4 regions of the Cohnella candida genome follow, and region 1 is predicted to be linked to each of the others. Evidence: riboswitches for the same ligand, from Rfam matches in the RefSeq annotation. Region 1 holds a riboswitch; each other region holds the start of a gene.
The links. A riboswitch is a leader RNA that binds a small molecule or an ion and turns the genes downstream of it on or off. The one in region 1 is predicted to bind cyclic di-GMP.

Region 1 (5,338 bases):
GGCCGCTGGCGGCGATCAGCCGCCGGACCATGTCCGCCATTCTCGCCATCACGCTCTCCGGTCCCTCGGCGGCGAGCGTCGGCTGCTCTTCGGAAGCCAACACCGTTCCTTCCGGGTCCACGATAACCGCCAATATTTTCGTCCCGCCCAAATCAATCCCGGCATATGCCCGTTCCGTTGCCATTATTTTCGCGCTCTCCCTTTCGAATGGACGGTCTCTTGTTCCCGTCCGATCTCGTCCCATCGATCATAATCGGAAATCGCCGGCAGCGTAAAGGAAAAAATCAGAAGAAAAAGGGTGAAATATACATATCTGCCCCTTCCGGCGTATAAACGGGCTCTGCGAAATGCATCATAAAAATTTAACTTTATCGAACTTTCCACCGTCTAAAAGGTAATCGAAAAAAGGAGATGGCCAACATGGGAAAACTGAGACGATCGCATACCCTCCTGCTGCTTTGCTCGATTCTGCTAATCGGCGCCGCCGGCTGTTCCGCCGGCAACAACGGAGCCTCGCCGTCCGGCAGCTCACCGGTGTCGTCGCCGGCCGCGTCGCCCGCCGCATCGCCGAACGAATCGGCATCCGCCGCGCCAACGTCCGCCAGCCCGCCTGCCGATTCGGCGGATCCGGGTACCGATTCGACGAAGACGGGCAAGGTCACGGCGGTCCGGCTGGCGAATCCGATGATCGGCTGGGCGGGCGGCGACGGATGGATCGCCGGAACGGCCGACGGCGGCGCACATTGGAGCATCCAGCTTCGGCCTCAGAACGTCGTGCATCAGATTTTCGCCCTGAATAAGGACAAAGCGTGGGCATCGCTGGCCAGCGGGGATCACAAGAGCGTGAAGCTGGTCCGTACAACTGACGGAGGCAAACACTGGGAAGATGGCGGAACGGTGCCGAACGACTCGTTTTTCCACTTCGTATCGGACCTCGAGGCGTTCAGCGGCGACGCCCATACGACCGACGGCGGCAAAACTTGGACCCCTATGACGACGCCGGGCAAGACGGTCGGGGACGTCTACTTCCACGACGCCAAGAACGGATGGGCGGTCACGAACGGGCAGCACGGATTCTCGATCCGCAAGACGTCGGACGGCGGCAAAACGTGGACGACCGTACTGTCGAAAGACTCCGACGTCCCGCCGACGAATTCGGTGATCCGGTCGGCGGGCAAAAACGACGCCTGGGTCGAAGTGGTGGGCGGTTCGGGCATGTCCCAAACCTCCTACTCGCTGTTCCATACCCGCGACGGCGGCAAGAGCTGGCAGCCGGTCCTCGCCAACTCCGGCGCGGGCTCCGGTCCGGCCCCGGGCTTCACGATGGATGAGAAAAAGGTGCCCCGTAACGGCGGAAACTCCCCCGGCACGCTGTATGTCGCGAGCCCGGACGTCGCCTTCATGGGCGGCCAATGCCAAGCTTGCGACAAACCGAACCGGCTCGGCAAAACGACGGACGGCGGCGAAACCTGGGTCAACCTGAAGCCGGAGTATTCCGGCTTCGACGTCCAACAGATCGCCGCGGCGGACGCCGATCACGTCTGGTGGATCAACACGGACGGCCAAGAACCTTCGAAAATGTACGTGACTTCGGACGGCGGCGCGAATTGGAAGCTCGTTCATACGTTCGACAAACCCTCCGCCTAAAACGAAAAAGCCTTCTTCCGTCGAACCGGAAGAAGGCTTTTTTCCGAAATCTCAAGCTTTCGCCGTAACGCGCGGCTTCGGCATGAGCTGCACGATGAGCGCGCCGATGCATTGCATCCCGACTTTGACGACGATCTGCCCCGCGATCGCGTAGCCGACCAAATCCCACGGCAGGAAGCCCGCGCCGATCGGCGACAAGCCGATGACGACGAAGATGACGCTGTCGAACATGCCGCCGACGAGACCGCTGTACAGCACCCTCAGCGACATCGGAAGCCGCAGCCTGGAGTAAATCTCCGTATCGGCCGTCTCCGAGAACAAGAACGTGATCGTGGACGCCGCCACGATCCACAGCGTATCGCCGAGCAAATACGACGAGACCGCCGACAGGACCATCGCCGCTCCGATCGCGCCGTACGTGAGTTTGCGTCCGATCGTGTTCTGCACCAAGTCTCTCAGAATGAACGTCGCCCCGATCAGGAACGAGCCCGCCGGGATGATCAATTTGCCCCACAGGACAGGATCGTTGTTCGCCGTAATGACGTTCGCCATCACGATCGCCAGCAGATACAGCAGAACCAGCACCGTTTTCAACATTCGTTCTTCTCCTCCTTAACGGTTGTCGACTTTCTCGGGATACATATCGTGATTCATCAAACGATGGAAAGCCATCTCTTCGTACTTCGTGCCCGGGCGCCCCCAATTGCAATAAGGATCGATCGAAATGCCGCCTCTAGGGGTGAATTTTCCCCATACCTCGATGTAGCGCGGCTCCATCAGTTTGATGAGGTCGTTCATGATGATGTTCATGCAATCCTCGTGGAAATCCCCGTGGTTGCGAAAGCTGAACAGGTAGAGCTTCAGGGACTTGCTCTCCACCATTTTCACGTCCGGAATGTAGGAGATGTAGATCGTCGCGAAGTCGGGCTGGCCCGTGATCGGGCACAGGCTCGTAAACTCGGGACAATTGAATTTCACGAAGTAATCCCGGCCCGTATGCTTGTTGTCGAACGACTCGAGCACTTCCGGCGCATAGTTGAACGGGTATTTCGTGCCTTGATTGCCAAGCAGCGTGATATCCTGCAATTCTTCCTTGCCGCGTCCTGCATGGGACATAAAAAAATCTCCTCCTTGTCTCCCTCGGCTCATAGGTACGGCAGCCGGGACCGGGAACAAGAACGAGATTCGCATCCGAAGGAACTCCAAAAAAACAGCGATCGTCTATCTGCCGAATCTCTGCGCACAAAGCGAAGAGCGAGCCGGCTGAAGCGGTCGCTTGCTATAGTTTTTTATAGAGGGAGTTCGCGAACCTCTCCCGGATCGCCGAGGCGAAACCGGATTTTCTTGTTCAGTTGTCATCCGATAGGATAGCACAGATCCGGGCCGTTGACTAGACTGGGACGCTGGTCCCATTATTTGTATGGACTTCCATGCCAAAATACCTTATAATCTGACCTGACCACGAGAAAGGCAAACTTATCGAAAGATAAGGACGCAAAGCTACGGGCCTACCGGGCGAAAGCCCCATGGCGGCCGAGTTGCCGAAGCATAGGGAGACCCCTACTTCTTTGTCCCGACAAAACATCCTATCTTCTTGAGCGAAGGTTGGATGTTTTTTTATACCCGGATACGCGGCAAAAGGTAAGCGTTTTCTCGCTGCTCCAAGGCTTTGTGGGCTGTCTGACGGCACAACACCCCAAGGAGGCTGCCATGCGGTACGACGAATATTCCCATCTGGGCGGCAAACGCGTTCTTCATCACGTCATGGACAACAAAGGGCTGCTGCTCATTCCAGAGGGCACGGTTTTAACGGAGCACCATATCGAGCTGATGGCCAACTTCAAGGTCGACGTTTTCGACGTCATCGTCCAGGAAGTCGAAACGGGTCCCGCCAATCAGGCGGAAGTGAGGGAGCTGGTCAACAAAACGGCTGCCCGGCTGCAGGACATCGATCATTTCGTGCAAGCCAACGGAACGGTTCCGGTGCTCGAACTCGAGGAGAAAGTGCTCCCGGTCATCATGGAGGCCGCCCGTAAACGCAACCTGTTCCAACTCTTCGCGGATCTCAAGTCGATGGCGGATTACCGCTACAAGCAGAGCATCGGCGTCGTCGTCATGTCCGCCATGCTGGGCAAATGGCTGCACCTCGACCAGAAGGAGCTTTCCTTGCTCAATTCGGCGGCCAGCCTCTACGATATCGGCTCGGTCAAACTCCCCTCCTATTTGCTCAAGAAACCGGAGAGGCTGCTCCCCAGCGAGCGGGAGATCATGAAAGAGCACGCTATGCTGGGATACGAGCTTCTTCTGGAGTCAGGAGTGGACCCCCGCATCGCCCGGGTCGCCCTGCAGCATCATGAGCGGGAAGACGGCAGCGGTTACCCTCAAGGGATTAAAGGGAGCGAGATCGACCCCTTAAGCAAAATCATCGCCCTGGCCGACGTGTACGTAGCGATGACTTCGGCGCGCCCCTACAGGGAGGCGTATGCTTTCTACGAAGTCATCCACGAGATCCACAAGCAAATCATCCAAGGCCGCTTCGATTCGGCGATCGGCCTGACCTTCCTGAACGGGCTGATGGCCGCGCAGATCGGCAGCGAAGTCATTCTCTCCGATGAACGGAAAGGCCGGATCTTGCTCATCAATCCGAACTATCCGACGAGCCCCCTCGTCTCGCTCGACGACGAGTTCATCGACCTGAGCAAAGACGGTTCCGTCAAAATCAAGGAAATCGTAGGTTAGATGACAACCGGCCTTATAGACGGAAAGCTCCTCCTTCGCCTGTTGGCAAGGGAGGAGCTTTTTTAAATTAGCGGCTCAGTCCAGCTCGTGGTCGCCCAGTCCGAGCGGCAGCGGAGCCGGCTTCTCGCAGGTGCTTTGCATGATGTAATGCTTGCCTTGCGCCGATGCATCGTGGAAGCCGTGCATCGCCTCGAGCACGTGGTTAGCCATCGCGCCGTTCGCGCGGTGCTTGCGGCCGGTCAGGATGGCTTTGGCCATGTCCGCCGCGCCGACGCCGCGGGCGTTCTCCGCTTTGCCGTGGGTGAGCGGAATCTGCGACCACTCGCGGGATCCCGCGCGCCAGACGGACACAGGGCCGCCGAACGTGTTCGGATCCGGCACCAGCAGCGTGCCTTGGCTGCCGTACACTTCGATGCGCGGAAGCGTGGAGCCGCCCGCGATGTCGAAGCTGGTGAGCAGCGTGCCCACCGGACCGGAAGCGAAGTCGAGTACGCCCGCGATGTGCGTCGGCGTTTCAACCTTCACGACTTGCCCGAATTTCGGCTGGCTCGTGATCGTCCGCTCCGCATGGGAGATCCGCGCAGAGCCGGTGACGCGGGTGATGGGGCCGAGCATGGCGACCATCGCCGTCAAATAGTACGGTCCCATGTCGAACATAGGGCCGCCGCCGATTTGGTAGAAGAACTCCGGAGCCGGGTGCCAGCTTTCCGGGCCGCTGCTGGTCATGAAGGCCGTGGCGCCGATCGGCGTGCCGATCCAGCCGTCTTCGATCAGCTTGATGCTCGTCTGTATGCCGCCGCCGAGGAACGTGTCCGGCGCGCAGCCGACGCGAAGTCCCTTGCGCTCGGCAAGCTCCAGCAGCTGTTTGCCTTCCTCGCGGGTAACGGAGAGCGGCTTCTCGACGTAAACGTGTTTGCCCGCTTCAAGGGCTTTCATGCAGACCGAGGCATGC
Region 2 (5,338 bases), 2.4 Mb from region 1:
GCCGTTCCAACATCTTGAGAGCTGCCCGGACTGCCAAATCGGGACTACGATGGAACAACGCCATGATCGAGTCGCCCATATATTTGTCGATGAAGCCATGATGTTCGTTGACGATCGGTTCCATGATGTACAGATAGGCGTTGATGAGCCGAAAGTTTTCTTCCGGCGTCATCCCTTCCGACATCGAGGTGAACGAGCGGATATCGGATACGAGAATCGTCATCTCGGTCCGTACGTGGTCCCCGAGCCGGACTTCGGTAATGCTCTTCTTCTGAAGGAAACGGATGAAATCCTGAGGAACGAAACGTTGATACGAGCGGGTGAGCGCCTGCTGGGCCAGCTTGGCCTGACGCTCCTCTTCGTAACCCTGCTCGAGGTTGTCGACGTTTTTGAGCAGCATCCGGTTGATGTGGATCACCTGACGGAACGCTTCCGTAATGCCGGGCTCGGCCCGTTGGAAGAGCTCTTCCGGCACCTGGTCCGGAATAAAGCCTTCTGAGATATCCTCTAGCGTTGAGCGAAAATGACCCAGCGGCTCATAGATTCGAACTTGCAAGCGTCGCCGAACCGTAAGGACGAAGAGGACGGTTCCGCCGAGCGATAACGCGAACAGGAACGCTCCCCATCCCCCATTCTCCCGACTCCCCGCGGCGCCGAATAGAGCGAAGGCACCGAGCATAAATACCGGCAAACCGATCATGAGGCCTGCCTCAAGCGTTAACTGCCTCTTGAGGCTGCCTAATTTCTCCTTGGCCATGTCTTTCATGCTTGACGGCCTTCCGTCCCGATGGGAACGGACAAGAGGCCGCGCAAGGATGCGGCCAGCGTTTCGCGTGTCGCGCTGACGGCGACGCTGCCTCCCGCTCCGCGGATCGTACCGATGAGCGTCTCCAACGCGGAAGCCAGTTCGGGATGGCAGCTCCCGGCATCGCCGAATTGAAAGACGATGTTGATCGGCTTCACGAACAACAGGCCTTGAACGGCGGTCTGCAGCTCCGTATAGGGACCCGGCCGAAGCGGATCGATGAGCCGGATGGCGAATTGGCCTCCGCGGTTGTCCACCGCGAAACTGGGTTCATTCGCGGATGCGGTCGACGAGGTATTCTCCCCGTCAACTCGGCGCTCGCCCTTCGACCCGGTTGTACCGCCGGCGCCGCCATCCTCCCGGGATAACGGTTCAAGCTGCTGGCGAACGGCCGCCAGCAGCTTGTCTGCCGTGATCGGTTTGATCAAATAAGTTTTCGCGCCGTTCTCCATTGCTTGGAACAGCATGTTTCTCTGGTCGAATGCGCTGATGACGATAATCCGGGCATCCGGATCTTCCTTCATCAGCCTTTTGACGGTCTCGAGTCCATCCATGACAGGCATCGTAATGTCCATCGTCACGAGGTCGGGACGGTGTTTACGGTAGGCGTGAACGGCTTCTTCCCCATTGGCCGCTTCCGCTGCGATTTCATAGCCCGCCTTCGAGAGAATCGCATTCAGGTTTCTGCGCATGATGGGAGAATCGTCGGTGATGAGAATGCGCTTCAAGGGCAAACCCCGCTTCCATATCTTGTCTCTCTCATTGTATATGGACCGACAAGATGTGACAATGAGGCTAGTCTTAAAAGACTATAAAAAAAAGCGCCGCTTCCCCATGGAAGCGGCGCCGAGCCGTTTCAACCGGCGTATATGCGCACGCCGTGCTTATTCTCCCGTTTGATCTGGTACATCGCGGAATCGGCTCTTTGGATGTATTCCTGCAAAGTCCTAGCCTCGAGGCAGATTCCGACGGAAGCCGAGACCGTCAAAGCCATCTCCCCGATCGGCAGCGGGCGCGACAAGCGGTCCATGAGATGGTCCACCGCCTCAAGCACCGTTTCTTCTCCGGCGTCCGGAAGGAGGATGACGAATTCGTCTCCTGCATATCGGCAGGCTGCCGATTGATGGACGACGGCGATTTCCTTCAGGATGGCGCCGATTTTTCGCAGCACCTCGTCCCCGATCTCGTGGCCGTAGGTATCGTTGATGCTTTTGAAATCGTCCAGATCCAGAAAAACGATCGCTTTCTTCGCATTCGTCGGTAAGTGGTAGAACAAACCCTCCATGTACTTCCTGCGGTACACGCCCGTCAAATCGTCGAAAATCGCGTTTTCCTCCACCTCGATCAAGCGGCTGACCAATTCGGCCATTCTCTCAAGCAATCTCGCATCCTCTCGGGTGAAAGCGTGCTTCCGGTCCAAGGCGCAAAACTGGCCGAATGTCCTGCCGTCCCGAAGGACGATCGGAATGCCCAGGAAGCTGCAAGCGCCGAGTTTTCCCGTAACCGGAAGGGCAAGCGTGTCCCCTTCTTTGACGAGGGTTTCGGATGCATTGTAAACGCTGATCAGCACGTAGGCGCTCTCCTGGGTTGCAGCGACGAAAAACGTATTGGCAGGTATGATTTCCCTTAGCGTCTGGAAAAAGCATTGCACTGCGTCTCGAAGGAGATGGTATTCCGTCGTGATTCCTTCATAACCGTATTCCATTGGAATTTCCCCTTGTCTCACCGCTCCGAAGCGCAAAAAAAGTCCATCCCGAAAGGAATGGACATGGCAAAGCCCACCTCTTTCGGTAACCCGGCCGCCTTAGAAACTCCATCGTTTCCTTAGGCCCGAGGTTTTGCGTCCTCGCTTTTCAGCAAGTTTGCCTTTTCGCTTCGGATGGTTCGCGTATCGTGGTTCGTGAATCACGTATCGTTCCGGCGTTCATTATTACCCGTCCGCTTGATGAATGAAACGCTACCCGCGTACGAATCGAACAAAATGTACGGGCTTCGTCCGGATGAATCCGGCAATCCGACGAGATACATCGGGTGCCAGCTCCCGGAACCGCTCGAAAGCATGCGAGAAAATAGGCTGTAATGCCGGGTCCGAATACAGCTCGCCCGGATCGAGATCGTTCTCCCCGTTTTCTTCCTCTTGACCGGCCGCCCTCTTCCTCAGCGATCTTTCCAGCTCTTCCAGCAAGAGGACGAGAGCTTCGTCGCCGAAAAACCGAAGGGAATGCCGGATATTCGCCCAGATGCGCGCCTGCGGGAGAAAATAGCAGGTCCACCAGCGGAAGTCGTCGGCGGACACGATTACGTGATCGTAATAGACCCGGAACCAGAACAGGGCTTGCTGGCCTGGGGTGAGCCGCTCGAAGAGACCCGCATGGAAGTTCTCTCCCGGCGTTCCCGATTCCTTGTACGCCGCGATGACCGTACGCACGCATGCCGTCACCAGCGTATCGTCATCCAGGGCGTCGAAGGTGCGTTTATCCATTTCCGTCAGCACGCGGATCTCCTGCCCTTCTCCTTACGATGGGATTCCGGCATAGAAGCGCAGGTAATCCTCGATATGGCTTTTCCAATACGTCCGGCTGTGGTTGCCGCTGCCCAAGTGGTACTCCGACGGAATTCCGCGGGCTTGCAATGCGTCGTACAGCTGGGACGTGCCGACGTACAGTTTGTAGTCGTCTTTATCCCCGCAGTCGAGATAGACGGACATCCCGGAGAGATCCGCCGTGCGGGCGAGCTGGACCGGATCTCTGCGCTTCCGTTCCGCCGCGGTCGGATACAGCCACGATTTCATCCGCGGCACGCTCGACCAATCCGTCCACAGCGCCGGGCTGTGGCCGCCGACTTTGGAGAAGAGATCGGGATGCCGGAAAGCGATATGCAAGCTCGCGAACCCGCCCATGGAATAGCCGCCGATATAACGGCTTTTCTTACTGGCTTCGGTGCTGTAATGCGAATCCACGTAGCCGATGACGTCATGTACCATATAATCTTCGTAGCGCCCATAGTAACGGGAATGCACCGGATCCTTCGGAGTCTCCAGCCGATAGGCGTCGGAAGAATTGAGACCGTAGCTGTTGTCCATTTCCGGAGCGACGATGATCAGCGGCTCGATGCTGCCGTCCTCTATCAAACGGTCGGCCGCTTTATCCGTCTGCATCTCCGGCATCCAGGCGGACTCGGTTCCGAAATATCCGTGAAGCAAATAGAGAACGGGATAACGGCGGCTGGCGTCGTAGCCCGGCGGTAAGTAAATCTGCAGACGCTTGTCCGCGTTTAACGCTTTGCTGTGGAATTTCACCTTTTCCAATCGCGAGGGAGAGGGCGGCTTCGATCGGGACGTCTGCTCAGACGCCGTTGCGGAAGGAGCCGAAGGTACGGAAACCGCCGGCGTCGAAACCGCTGTCTGGGAAGAGGCGGCGGTCTGCGCCGCAGGCTGGCCGTCCGATGCTCCGCAACCGGCCGCAAAACCGAACAGGACGACCGCTCCCGCCGCGATCCATAATTTTCTCATTCCCCGCACTCCCCCGCATCGATCCTCAACTGAAAAAAAGCTGACTCCAGTGTATCAAAGTCCGCTTCGTTTTTACAATTTTCGATTCGTGCTGCGCCGTTTAGGAACCCGACGCTCGGGGAAATTTACTTCGGTGGAGGTGGTCACACGTGGATTCCGAAACGCCGAAGCCCGATACGGCGCCCGTGCCGATATGGAGATGCGTGAACCCGGAATGCAAAGTATGGGTCCGCGACGAGCTGGCGGCTTCCGATGCGCCGGCGTGTCCCATGTGCCAGGGGAAGATGATCCGGGGGATCAAGCATTTGCCGAAGCTGATCAAGAAGCATAAAACGGAGCGCAAGAAGAAAGACGAAACTCCCTGGCTTTCCTGACTCAACAAAAAAAGACCAAGCCAAGGACCCGGTTCTGAGATGACTGTCATGCGGGCTGGGTGCCTTGGCTTGGATTACTTCTTATGATAAGAGACAATAGGCCGTTTGTAACCGAAAAAGTAATGGCGCGACCGCGCAAAAAATAAAGGTGCGGTTCCGCGCATTACGGCGAGTTCCCGCGCGGACCGTCTTCCGGCGGGTTGCGTCCCCCCGCAAAAGCCAGCATTTCCTCCGTCATCTTTTCCAGCGTGAAGCGGGGACGGAAGCCCCACTCGTTTTCCGCCGCCGTCGTATCCAGCGAATCCGGCCAGCTCTCGGCGATTCTCTGCTTAAGCGGATCCACGCGGTAATGCAGCCGAAAGTCCGGGATATGCTTGCGGATTTCCGCGGCCAGCATCTCCGGATCCGCACTCATCGCGGTTACGTTATACGCATTGCGGTGAACCAACCCCGATGGATCCGCTTCCATAAGCTGAATGACGGCTTCCACCGCATCGGGCATGTACATAAAATCCATGAAAGTGCCGGCGGCGATATAGGACTCGTATCCCCCATGCCTAGCGGCCGCGAAATAGATGTCCACGGCATAATCGGTCGTTCCCCCTCCGGGAGGCGCCGTGTGGGAGATGAGCCCGGGAAACCGGAGGC
Region 3 (5,338 bases), 270 kb from region 1:
TCGCGACGCCTTCGATGATTTTATTTTCGATTCCCGCTTTGGAGAGCATTTTGTAAGCGAGCAGCGCATACCCCTGGCACACCGTCTTCTTGTTGCCGAAAAGCCCGGCATAAGCGGAGTGCTGCACCAACGAAGTGTCGTAAGCGAGATTCGTTTCGATCCAATCGTGAATCGCTTTTTCCTTCTGAAAATCGTTCATGCCGGCGGTGATGATAGTCCCCAGGACCTCGTTCACTTTGGCTTCGACCGCGTCCGCTTGCGTCTTGCTCTCCCAATAGGTGAAGGAGAACGTGTAAGTGGAAGAGTTCGCGGTATTCGTCCAAGAGTATTTATACGATTTCGAGCTGTAATAAAGATAATTGTCCGAATCGAAAATGGCGCCCAAAATCGTGCCTACATCCGCCGAGGGCAACTGTCCGCCGGTATAGGTAATGGTATAAGTGGCCGGTCTTTGAAGCAATCCGGCGTACAGCTTGTTTTGGAATTCCGTTTTATCCGCCGCGGTATCCGTTGCCGCATAGGCGGTCGTCGTTCCGAAAACCTCCGTGAGAAGGCCGATGCCGAACAGCAAGGAGAAACCCAGCAGCAGTTTGAGGACAGGTATTTTCATGACAAGCAGCTCCTTCGTGAAGGTTCGAGGCAGGTTCGATGGAATAGGAAGACTTTACCTACTTATATCGGCGTGCCGGGCCCCAAAATGAAGGAAACAAAAAGGCTTCCCCGGGCGGACGCATCACGCGTACCACATTATGGGGAAGCCTTCTTCTTGCGAGTTAAACCGTCTTCCTCTTCCATCCCACGATCAGGACGGCGCCGGCGAGGATCAGCACCATCGCCATAAACGGCTGATGGGTGAACCGGCTGAGCAGCGTTCCGACCGAGAACACCGTGAAGAACAACGCGGACAGCACGGTGAGGATGTTGATCGGAATGAGCAGCCATTTGTTCCGGCTGCCGAAGAAATAAAATTCGAACAGGCCGACCGCGACCGAGAAAATGAAACCCGGCCACATGAAGCTCCATCCGTCCGTCAGCATCGCGATCTGGCACACGACGCCCGCCGTTGCGAGAATGCCGCCCGGAATGAGCAGACCCGTTCCCCTTCTTCCCGTCATCGAAAAATACATCCAGTGGAAAAACAGTCCCAGCGGGATCACGAACAGGCTCGGCCACATGTATCCGATGAGGTGTCCCGTTCCGATCGCTTCGCCGCGGCCGAAAAACAGCATGAGCGCACCGATCGCCAGCAGCACGACTCCCATAAGCGCGCGATTGTTCATTTCGCTTCCTCCTTCGATTCACTCATCCGTCATTTTCCATGCTCCAAGTATAGAGCGCGGAAATTCCCGGCGCTTCCAGCGGAAGCCAAGGGCGGACCTGGACCAAAGTCGGATTTTCGCGCGCTTACGCGCTTCTCTTGAGCTTGAAGTTGGCGACGGCGCTGTTGAGAGTTTCCGCCAGCCGGGCGAGCGATTGGGACGTCGCCGCCGTTTCCTCGGCCGCCGCGGCGGATTCTTCGCTCGTCGATGCGATGCTATCCACGGACCGCAGCACCTCGGATGCCTGCGCCGCCTGTTCCTCGCTGGCCGCGGCGATTTCCGTCACCTTGGCCGCGGACTCGCCGACCATCGCGACGATCCTGTCGAAGGCTTCGCTCGTCCGAATGGAAGAGGTCACTCCCTCCTGCACAGCCGCGACGCTTTGCCTGGTGTTTTCCTGGATGCCTCGGATGATGCGGGTGATCTGCTTGGTCGCCTCACCGCTTCGTTCCGCGAGCTTGCGCACTTCGTCGGCAACGACGGCGAAGCCCTTGCCCTGGTCTCCCGCGCGCGCCGCTTCAATCGCGGCGTTCAGCGCCAGCAGATTCGTCTGCTCGGCGATATCGTCGATCACCTCGATGATTTCGCCGATTTGGTTCGAGTCCTGCTGCAGCTTGCTCATTTGGGCGCTGACGCCGTTCATTTCCTGGATGGACCCGCTCAACAGCTTGCCGCCGTCTATGGCGACCTGAACGGTCCGACCGGAGAGCTCCGCGGCCTGTTCCGCGTGTTCGGCGACGGAATGGACGGCGGACGAAAGCTCCCGGAACAATTCGTTCATCGTCTGGGCAGCTGCCGCCTGCGCCGTGCTCCCGCCCGCGATTTCTTCCGTCGTGGCGGAAATTTGCAGCGAAGCCGCGGAAACGTTTTGCGCGGACGCCGTGATCTGACCGATGACGCCCCGTAGATCGATCGCCATTTTATTGGCCGATTCGATGACGAGGCCGATCTCATCCCTGTTGTTCACCTCGATCAGGTCACCAGACAAATCTCCATGAGCGATTTCGCGGATCCGCTTTTCCAACACGCCGAGCGGCCGCGTGATCGAACGGAAAACGGCGATTCCCGCACCGACGCTGAGCGCGACGGAAACAGCGAGGATCGAGAAAATGAGAATCGCGTCCCGCTTCGTCCGGTCGGCGACGTGCTGCTTTGTCTGAGCGTCCAGCTTCGCCAGCATGTCGGTGATGATCGGATCCAGCTCCTTGCGGGCGTCCCTCTCCTCTCCGAAATGGATTTTGACCGCATCGTCGCGTTTCCCGCCGTCATACGCTTTGAGCACTTTATCTCCCGCGGCGGAGAATACGCCGTAATTCGCTTCGATTTTCGAGATCGTTTGCAGCGTTTGGTCGTCCATCCCTTGCGCGTCTTTGATCTGCGCCAGAAGATCCTGGACTTCCGCTTTCTTCTTTTTCATTTCGTCTATGTAACTTGGAGTTCCCTGCAGCAGATAACCCCGCTCGTCATTGGAGATGCCGGTCAGTTTGAACTGGATTGATTTGACTTGGAAACGCAGTTCCTGTACGCCGAGCAGGCTTCCATAAGCGTGATGGGTGCTCAGGTTATTGAAATAGGAATAGAGGCCGGTAAATAAAATGATGCAGGTAAGAACGGTCATGGTAAGGATGAGTTTCATTCTGATTTTCATGGTGTATGCTCCTCCGCGGGCTGTCTTGGCGTGCAATTCCGTTCCTTGCGCCTGGCCATTTCCGTTGGCCTCCGCTCCCCCTTCCGTTCATGCGGGCAAAACAAAAAACACCCTTTGGCAGCCCGGCCGTCATCGCTTTCGCCTTAGACCCGAGGCTTTGCGTCCCTGACTTTCGACAGGTTTGCCCTTATCAGTCGTGTTTTCGTCTCCGTCAAATTTATAGTAATAGGGTCGGAGATACTTTGTAAATATGAATTCGACCGAAAGCCCTAAACCGCATTTAGTTCCCGCAAGGATTGAAGCGCATGCCGGATCAGATCCGGAAGGTCCTCCATTTGGTCCTCGTCGATTTTGCGGTTGAACCGAAGCTCGGCAGTGTTCAGGAATATGTCCGGCTCCCCGTAAACGAAACGCAGCGTCTGCACCGGCGGCTCCGCGGACTGCCACAGGCTTCGGAGGATCAGATCCGCTTTCGCGCATTGGCCGTCAACGTCGCTCACCGGCAGCTCGAAAATCAAGCTCAGCACGCAGCCCGGTTTTTCGCCCGGGATTTCCAGAATTTCCGACGCCAATTCCTTCAGGGAGGCGTAAAGCCGGATTTCGGCGGCGGCTTGCCCCTCCTCCGCCAATTCGAACCGCAACGAAAACTCGCGGGACATGAGGGCCATGTCCAGCTTGTCCGTTCGGCCGACGACCCGGATTTCGCCCGTCAGGTTGTCGAGATCGTACAGTTGGTTTTCCAGGGCGACCTTCAAATTTTCGAATACCGTAGGATCGAACATGGATAAATCGTACAACTCCTCATTCGCATATTCTTCCATCATGATATAATGATGTACTTACTTTCAGGGAGCATGCAAATCCATGATCACGATCCAGCAAATGAAATCTTTCATCGAAACGGCGGAAACCGGCAGCCTCACCAAAGCCGCCCGCAACCTGTTTGTCTCGCAGCCGGCGCTGACCAAGCAGATCGCGGCCATGGAGAAAGCCTTGGGCTGCACGCTGCTGCTCCGCAGGACATCCGGCGTCGAGCTGACGGAAGCCGGCCGCTACCTGTTCGACCGAGCGCAAGCGATCGTCGGGCTGTACGAACAAACGCTGCAAGGGTTGGATGGGCTGCTTCGCCGTTCACCGCTGCGGATCGGGGCCTTGCCGAGCTTGGCGAGCCATTATTTGCCCGAGCTGGCGGCTGCGCTGCAGGAAGCGCTTGGCCGGGAGACGGCCGTCACCGTCGGCGATACCTCCCGCGAGCTCGCAGACAAGGTGCTCCGGGGGACCTGGATGCCGCCATCGTCCAAGATTGGCCCGACGGCGAGCCCGATGAAACCTTAAGGACAGTGCCGCTGTTCATCGAGCCTTACTGGGCGCTGCTTCCGGCCGGTCACGCCGATACGGGACGCGAATCAATCGCGGTCTCCGATCTGATGAACGACCGAATGGTGCTTCACCGCGATCCGTGCGATATCCGAACCTCCCTTCGGCGCTTCTGCATCCGAAACGGACTGGAACCGAAGGTCGGCCTGGAGCTCGGTTTTAACGAACAGATCGTGCCTTTCGTCGCGAACGGACACGGCGTGTCGGTCGTCCCTGAGATGGTGGCCGAGCAACTGAACGACCCGCGGGTGAAAGCCGTGAAGCTGAGCGACGCCGGATTCGGCCGGACCGTCTGTCTAGTCGGAAGAGCCGACTCCGATGCTTCCCTGCTCGTTTTTTTCGCGGAGAAACATGCCCAGAATATCGCGGTTGACCAGGAAAATGCCGGCTAGCGTCAGCACGGTGCCCGCCGCTCCGATCCACGTGAAAGTTTCGCCTAGAAGCACGGCACCCGCGATCGTCGCGACGACCGGGGAAACGATCGTCCAGGTCGTCGGAAACATCGGGTTCGTCATCTTGACAAGCCAGTAATAAACGCCCGAAGCCGCGATCGAAGCGACGACGCTTAAATACAGGACGCTTGCCGCCGATGGGACGGATAACGCGCCTGCAGCCGGCATCCCTTCCGTGAAGAGCGAGATCGCGAATAACAGCGCGCTGGCGAACAGCATTTGGAGCCCGTTGAACATTTGCGGAGAAACGTCGCCGGCGAGCATCTTTTTCGACCGGACGACCCCGTAAGCGAACGCCCCCTCGGACAACACGATCGCGGCCATCGCGGCAAAGTTCCGCCACGCCTGCTCGCCGTCCGCGAGATCGGGAGACACGACCAAGGCGATGCCAGCGAACGACACGGCCAAGCCGGCGATCTGAGACCGCTTCAGGCGGCCGAAAATGCCGATGAATGCCGGGGATGTCGCCACCAGCAGAGACGCCATGCCGGAAGCCAAATACTGCTCGGCCCAGAAAAGCGCCGCGAACGGTATGGCCGTCA
Region 4 (5,338 bases), 220 kb from region 1:
TTTCGCGCTGCTCGTCGCCGCCATGATGAACTGGTGGCATATCACGTATCCGGTCAAGGAATGGGCACGCCTTTCCCCGCTCTGGCGGCTCGGCTACATTTTCTCCAACGGGATGATCCTGACGCCGGCGTGCGTGCTGATTATTTTCGCGAGCGAGCCGTTGTTTGCCGTGTACAGCGATCCTAACGTATGGGCGCAGGCGATGCGGTACTGCGTGTCCGGGGATCCGGCGGCGCTGCTATCCCAGTTCAAGGGAGGACCGGCATTTTTCAACTTGATGACGGCCCAAGAGGACCAACAGCTCGGCGGCATCATCATGAAATTCCTGCAGGAGTTCATGAATATCGGGTCGTTGTTCGTCATCTTCATGAGATGGTACCGTCAAGAGCGGGACAAGGAAGACCAGCCCGGACTGGACGACGCGGCGGGAGCGATCTAAAAAGCAACAATATGTGACGCTTCGCCGCTTGGCGTTGTGGACGGCTGGCCGGAGTTGTACAATGATGGGAGTCGTAGAAAATCGGTCGATTGGACGGGTGGTTCCCTCATGGATTGGTACAACGTTTTGCCGGCGATCAGCACGTCGTTCATTGCGCTAAGCGCGATTTTGGTCGCGATCGGATGGAACTTGATTTTGCGGAAGAAGAGAGAGGCGCACCGGAAAGTCATGCTTGCGGCAGCGGCGGCAGCTCTGATTTTCTTCATCATCTATTTGTCCCGTACCATCTTCGTAGGGAATACGGAATGGGGCGGGCCGGACAGTTTGAAGCCGATCTATCTCGTCTTCCTGCTGTTCCATATCGTACTCGCGGCAGTTGCGGCGGTATTCGGCATCACGACGATCGCGCTGGCCTTCCGCCAGAAGTTCGCAAAGCACCGCAAATGGGGCCGCGTCACCGCGACGATCTGGTTCGTCACCGCGATTACGGGAGTGACGGTGTACTTCCTGCTGTATCAGTTTTATCCGGGCGGACATACCAAGCCGGTCATCGACGCCATTTTCTAAAATGCTGTTAGCGGACAAGCCAGTCTCCATTATGGAGGCTGGCTTTTTTACACCTGCTCCGCTGTTTTGAAGCGTTAACCTTTAACCAGGTTGAATAGTGGCTGTGGTCCGCAGACAGCCGACCTGTCGGTAACGGCTGACGCTCGCTCCCGATTTCTGTATTATCTCCCTTCCCACGCCCTTCGAGTGTTATACTGAAAACAAAAAAGTCACCGTGAGGATGTGAGGGACATGGGGATCAGCATCATTCGGAATGGCGAATTCATCGAGAGCGTATCCACCAAAGGCGCCGTCCTATCCCTGGTCGCTTCCGGCGACGGTACGGAGATCATTCACCACAAACTGGAGGCCGGGTACAAAGTTTGGGTCGCTCCAGAGGAAGGCTGGATGGCGCTGGAACACGCGCATATTCTCTCCGGAGAGTTGGTTTGGAAGAAGTCGGACGGAGACGTCGTGCTCGGGCCAGGGGACTCCATTACCGCTCATATGGTTACCGAAATGGCCCTGTTTATCGCTTCGACGGAAACCGAGTTTCTCTATATCGTTTCACGCCCTTATTTTCATAATTACAGCGGTTCCGTCCAGAAGTATTTCGATCTAGCGGTGAAAATCGAAGAAAAAGACGGCTACACCTCCGACCACTGCGATCGGATCAAACGGCTGTCTTTGCTGGTCGGAGAGAAAATGGGACTCTCCCACTATGAACTCTTTATCCTCAATATGGCCGGCTTTCTTCACGATATCGGCAAAACGCAAATCCCGGAGCACATTCTCAACAAACCCGAAAAGTTAACGGATGACGAGTACGAGCAGATGAAGCTGCACACGACATTCGGCAAAGAAATGCTTCAAGAAACGGGCATGCCCGATTTGCGAATCGTCGGAGAGGTGGTCGAGCAGCATCATGAGCGGTTCGACGGCAAAGGCTATCCCCACGGATTGAAGGGGGATCAGATTTCCAAGCTGGCGGCCATCATCTCGATCGTCGATGCCTATGACGCGATGACGATAGACCGCGTTTATCAGAAAGGACGGCCGCGGGAGGCCGCTTTGCAAGAAATCGAGCGGTGCAGCGGTACGATGTTTCATCCGGAAATCGTCAAAGTCTTTTTATCGCTAGGAGATCAATTGACGTAATCGAATTGACTTATTCGATAAAAATCGATATAGTAAACAAGCAAGTAATGGTAATCCTTTGAGAGAATTGAGCACTTCCCGATAATGGCAAACTTATCGAAAGATAAGGGCGCAAAACTACAGGGCCTTCCCGTCGAAGACGAATGGCAGCCAGTTGTCGAAAGAGGCGCTTTTTATTTTACGAACAACCGGAGGTGAAACGAAATGAAACGCACGCTGCTGATCGGCACAGTCCTTCTGGCTTGCCAGATGCTGTTTGCGGGAATGGCCGGCGCTGCAACGTATTCTTCTTCCAGCGATAAATACGTGAATCTCAATCTTCCTTTATCTCTTCCGAAGTTAGACACGGGCAGCCTGACGTTTAACACGCAACAATCGCTCTACAACAACGTGATCAACCCGACCGGCCTCTCTTACAACTACTACTATTACTGGGTTACGGTGAACGGAGATCCGGTTCTCGCCCTCGATCCTTTTAAAATCACGAACTGAAAAACTACCGCAGGCGCTGTCCTGGCGGTAGTTTTTTCTTTGTGAAACGTCTTATAACGTTGGCGGCACCCCTAAACGCTCATTCAAAATCACTCGCAGCTCATCGGGAATCCGTTCAAACGCGACCCCTTTCCCCAAAAACAAAAGCCAGTCCGCATAATAAGCCAGCGCCTCCTCATCCGTCACATCCAACTGAACATTGAAAATCCCGCTCGATTGGAACATCCCGGTAAAGGACAAAACGATTCCCGGCGGGTGCAAACGTTTAAAACGCTGAATCCCCCTCGCATCAAGCTTCACGACAAGATTGGCGTTACGTGCGATAAGCAATTTTTTGCTCAAAATCTCTTGCTCGGACCCCTTCATCTCTTTCTCGGCAATGGCCGAATCCCGCAGCATTTCAACCGGCAAATAACGAAACTCATCCGTATCCAAATCATAAACCTCGACCAGCCACTGAGCGTTAGAGTTGAAAATATGCAGCAAATAAACATCCATCAACTGCGGCCAGCCGGGGCTCTGCTCATAAGTCAAACGCAAGTGTTTATCCCGCATGGCAAGCGATATCAGCTGGTTCAATTCCGCAGGCGCCGCGTCATCCAGCTCTAGGAGATTCGGATTGGCGGGATTCGTATTTTCAAAAAGCAAGATACGATTCAGCTCGATCAGCTCGTCTTGCTGGGTTTGCGGCGCGATGCCGATGAGTTTTTCCGTGATGGAACGGCGATTTTGCAGATAAGGCAGCTGCGAATTTTTCGACGCGATAAAGCTGATAAAAATCGCCCTCAGTTCATCAGGCGTAAATCGGACGGAGGGCAGATACTGATTTTGCATGACGAAGTAGCCGCCGCCGCGGCCCAGTTCGGTCGTCAGCGGAAAACCCATCTCCTGAATCTCGTTAATGTCGCGGATCGCCGTCGCGCGGGAAATCTTGAACTCCCGCTGGATCTCGGCAATCGTGAAATGCGCGCGGTTATTGATATAGCGTATGATCAGGTTTACTCGTTCTGTTTTCTTCATGCTTTTATTGTAGCTTTGATTTTTCATAAAAGGTATCATTTTTTGATACATTCGGAATTTAGAATCAATCTTGTAAAATAAAACCTCAAAGGAGAGAATAAGATGTCTGACTACTCCATCAAAACGATCACGGAAAACTACAAAATGACGGCTTACGGTGTTTTGCTTGAAGACTTCAACGATTGGGCGGGCAATGCGGCAAAAACGGCAGCGAAAAAAGCCGAAGTCACTGAAAACGGCAAGCTTGCCGAACTCCTCGCGCTCGCTGACGGGCAAGAGTATCAAATCAACTACGTCATCGGCGGTAAGGGTTGGCGCGGTTTCGGCGTGATGGGCGAGTTCGACGCGGAAGGCGCGGTCGTTCTCGATTTCCTCGCCGGCGACTACATCGTCGTGCCTGGCACAGGCGCTGACAAAGACCGCCTTGCCGACGAAATCACCGGCAAAGTTTTCGGGGGCATGCTGCAAGAAATCACCGACTACAAATATGTGGGACCCGGTAACTCAACATTCGTCAAGGCAGCGGGAAATGGTGAATTCTACGGCGAAATGTGGCTTCGCGCGAAAAAAGTAGAAGGCTAAAGGGAGCGCTCACATGGCGGATTACACGCTTGAACACAAGAAGTCATTCACATTGACCGCTTACGGATTTTCAATGCGGTCGAAATTCCAAGACGTTGCAGCTATGCAAAAGGAAAAAGCGGAGTTTTGGGGCGGGCTCAAGGCTGACGGGCGTTTCGATAAGCTTAAAAACGCCGCGAAAGACGATCGCGAATGGTCGGTCAACGAGGTATATCAAGGCAAACCGTGGAATTATTTCGCGGTGGAAGCCAGCAAATCCGTGGCTGACGCAACGCGTATCATTGAGTTTCCGGATAGCGAGTACATCGTGGTCGCGGGAAAAGGCGACAAGGAAACTTTGTTCGATCAGCTGACTTACCGTGCATTTGGCGAAGTTTTATCTAAAATCACGGACTATGCTTACATCGGCGGTCCAAATGCGACATATCGCCAAGATAACGGCGACGGCATATTCTACGGAGAATTTTGGGTACCCGTGGTGAAAAAATAATCATACGCTGAGAATGGGGCGAATTAGCGCGTGACACGCGCTGACTCGCCCCATTCTCACGTTAACCTAAGCCACGCCCACTACACTCCTACACGCAAGGACAAACTCAGTTCTCACGGCTCCTCCAGCCTAATATACATTAGGGTATCGAGGAATCGGGAAACGGAGGATGCCATCATGCTGCATATCGTGGCCTGCATCAAGCAAGTGCCGGATACGAAAATCATCAAGATGAATCCGAAAACGAATACGATGGACCGGGCCAGTGCGCCCGCGATCCTAAACCCGTACGATGCCCACGCGGTGGAAGAGGCGGTGCGCCTGCGGGCACGGTACGGCGGCGTCGTCTCGGTGCTGACAATGGGGCCGCCTCCCGCGGTGAAGGCGATCAAGAAATGCATCGAAATCGGCGCGGACGAAGGGTACATGATCACGGACCGGGCGTTCGCGGGCGCCGATACGCTGGCCACCAGCTATGCCCTCACGAAGGCGCTCGAGAAAATCGCGACGATCCGGCCGATCGACCTGATCATCTGCGGCAAAATGACGATCGACGGAGACACCGGCCAGGTCGGTCCCGGCATTGCGCGCAGACTGGATATTCCACCGCT

Region 2: another riboswitch for cyclic di-GMP. It lies ahead of EAV92_RS10450 (sensor domain-containing diguanylate cyclase); the one in region 1 lies ahead of EAV92_RS23570 (HD-GYP domain-containing protein).
Region 3: another riboswitch for cyclic di-GMP. It lies ahead of EAV92_RS00315 (HAMP domain-containing methyl-accepting chemotaxis protein); the one in region 1 lies ahead of EAV92_RS23570 (HD-GYP domain-containing protein).
Region 4: another riboswitch for cyclic di-GMP. It lies ahead of EAV92_RS22635 (hypothetical protein); the one in region 1 lies ahead of EAV92_RS23570 (HD-GYP domain-containing protein).

What each region holds. Positions count from the first base shown of each region.
Region 1 is NZ_CP033433.1:5,098,055-5,103,392, reverse strand. Features, by position in the region: gene EAV92_RS23590 (ROK family protein) at 1-184, opposite strand, end outside; gene EAV92_RS23585 (WD40/YVTN/BNR-like repeat-containing protein) at 421-1,647, shown strand; gene EAV92_RS23580 (VUT family protein) at 1,699-2,244, opposite strand; gene queF (preQ(1) synthase) at 2,260-2,763, opposite strand; PreQ1 riboswitch class I at 2,923-2,966, opposite strand; cyclic di-GMP riboswitch class I at 3,107-3,193, shown strand; gene EAV92_RS23570 (HD-GYP domain-containing protein) at 3,358-4,386, shown strand; gene EAV92_RS23565 (Gfo/Idh/MocA family protein) at 4,462-5,338, opposite strand, start outside.
Region 2 is NZ_CP033433.1:2,198,921-2,204,258, forward strand. Features, by position in the region: gene EAV92_RS10440 (adenylate/guanylate cyclase domain-containing protein) at 1-766, opposite strand, end outside; gene EAV92_RS10445 (response regulator) at 763-1,533, opposite strand; gene EAV92_RS10450 (sensor domain-containing diguanylate cyclase) at 1,662-2,510, opposite strand; cyclic di-GMP riboswitch class I at 2,592-2,682, opposite strand; gene EAV92_RS10455 (hypothetical protein) at 2,763-3,299, opposite strand; gene EAV92_RS10460 (alpha/beta hydrolase) at 3,321-4,316, opposite strand; gene EAV92_RS10465 (cold-inducible protein YdjO-related protein) at 4,466-4,690, shown strand; gene EAV92_RS10470 (NAD-dependent epimerase/dehydratase family protein) at 4,854-5,338, opposite strand, start outside.
Region 3 is NZ_CP033433.1:75,100-80,437, reverse strand. Features, by position in the region: gene EAV92_RS00325 (Ig-like domain-containing protein) at 1-610, opposite strand, end outside; gene EAV92_RS00320 (hypothetical protein) at 774-1,280, opposite strand; gene EAV92_RS00315 (HAMP domain-containing methyl-accepting chemotaxis protein) at 1,405-2,967, opposite strand; cyclic di-GMP riboswitch class I at 3,081-3,163, opposite strand; gene EAV92_RS00310 (hypothetical protein) at 3,237-3,749, opposite strand; gene EAV92_RS00305 (LysR family transcriptional regulator) at 3,832-4,302, shown strand; gene EAV92_RS24680 (LysR family transcriptional regulator substrate-binding protein) at 4,248-4,736, shown strand; gene EAV92_RS00295 (DMT family transporter) at 4,641-5,338, opposite strand, start outside.
Region 4 is NZ_CP033433.1:4,880,340-4,885,677, forward strand. Features, by position in the region: gene ctaG (cytochrome c oxidase assembly factor CtaG) at 1-439, shown strand, start outside; gene EAV92_RS22625 (DUF420 domain-containing protein) at 548-1,006, shown strand; gene EAV92_RS22630 (HD-GYP domain-containing protein) at 1,238-2,143, shown strand; cyclic di-GMP riboswitch class I at 2,220-2,305, shown strand; gene EAV92_RS22635 (hypothetical protein) at 2,348-2,635, shown strand; gene EAV92_RS22640 (helix-turn-helix transcriptional regulator) at 2,687-3,682, opposite strand; gene EAV92_RS22645 (hypothetical protein) at 3,758-4,237, shown strand; gene EAV92_RS22650 (GyrI-like domain-containing protein) at 4,251-4,727, shown strand; gene EAV92_RS22655 (electron transfer flavoprotein subunit beta/FixA family protein) at 4,905-5,338, shown strand, end outside.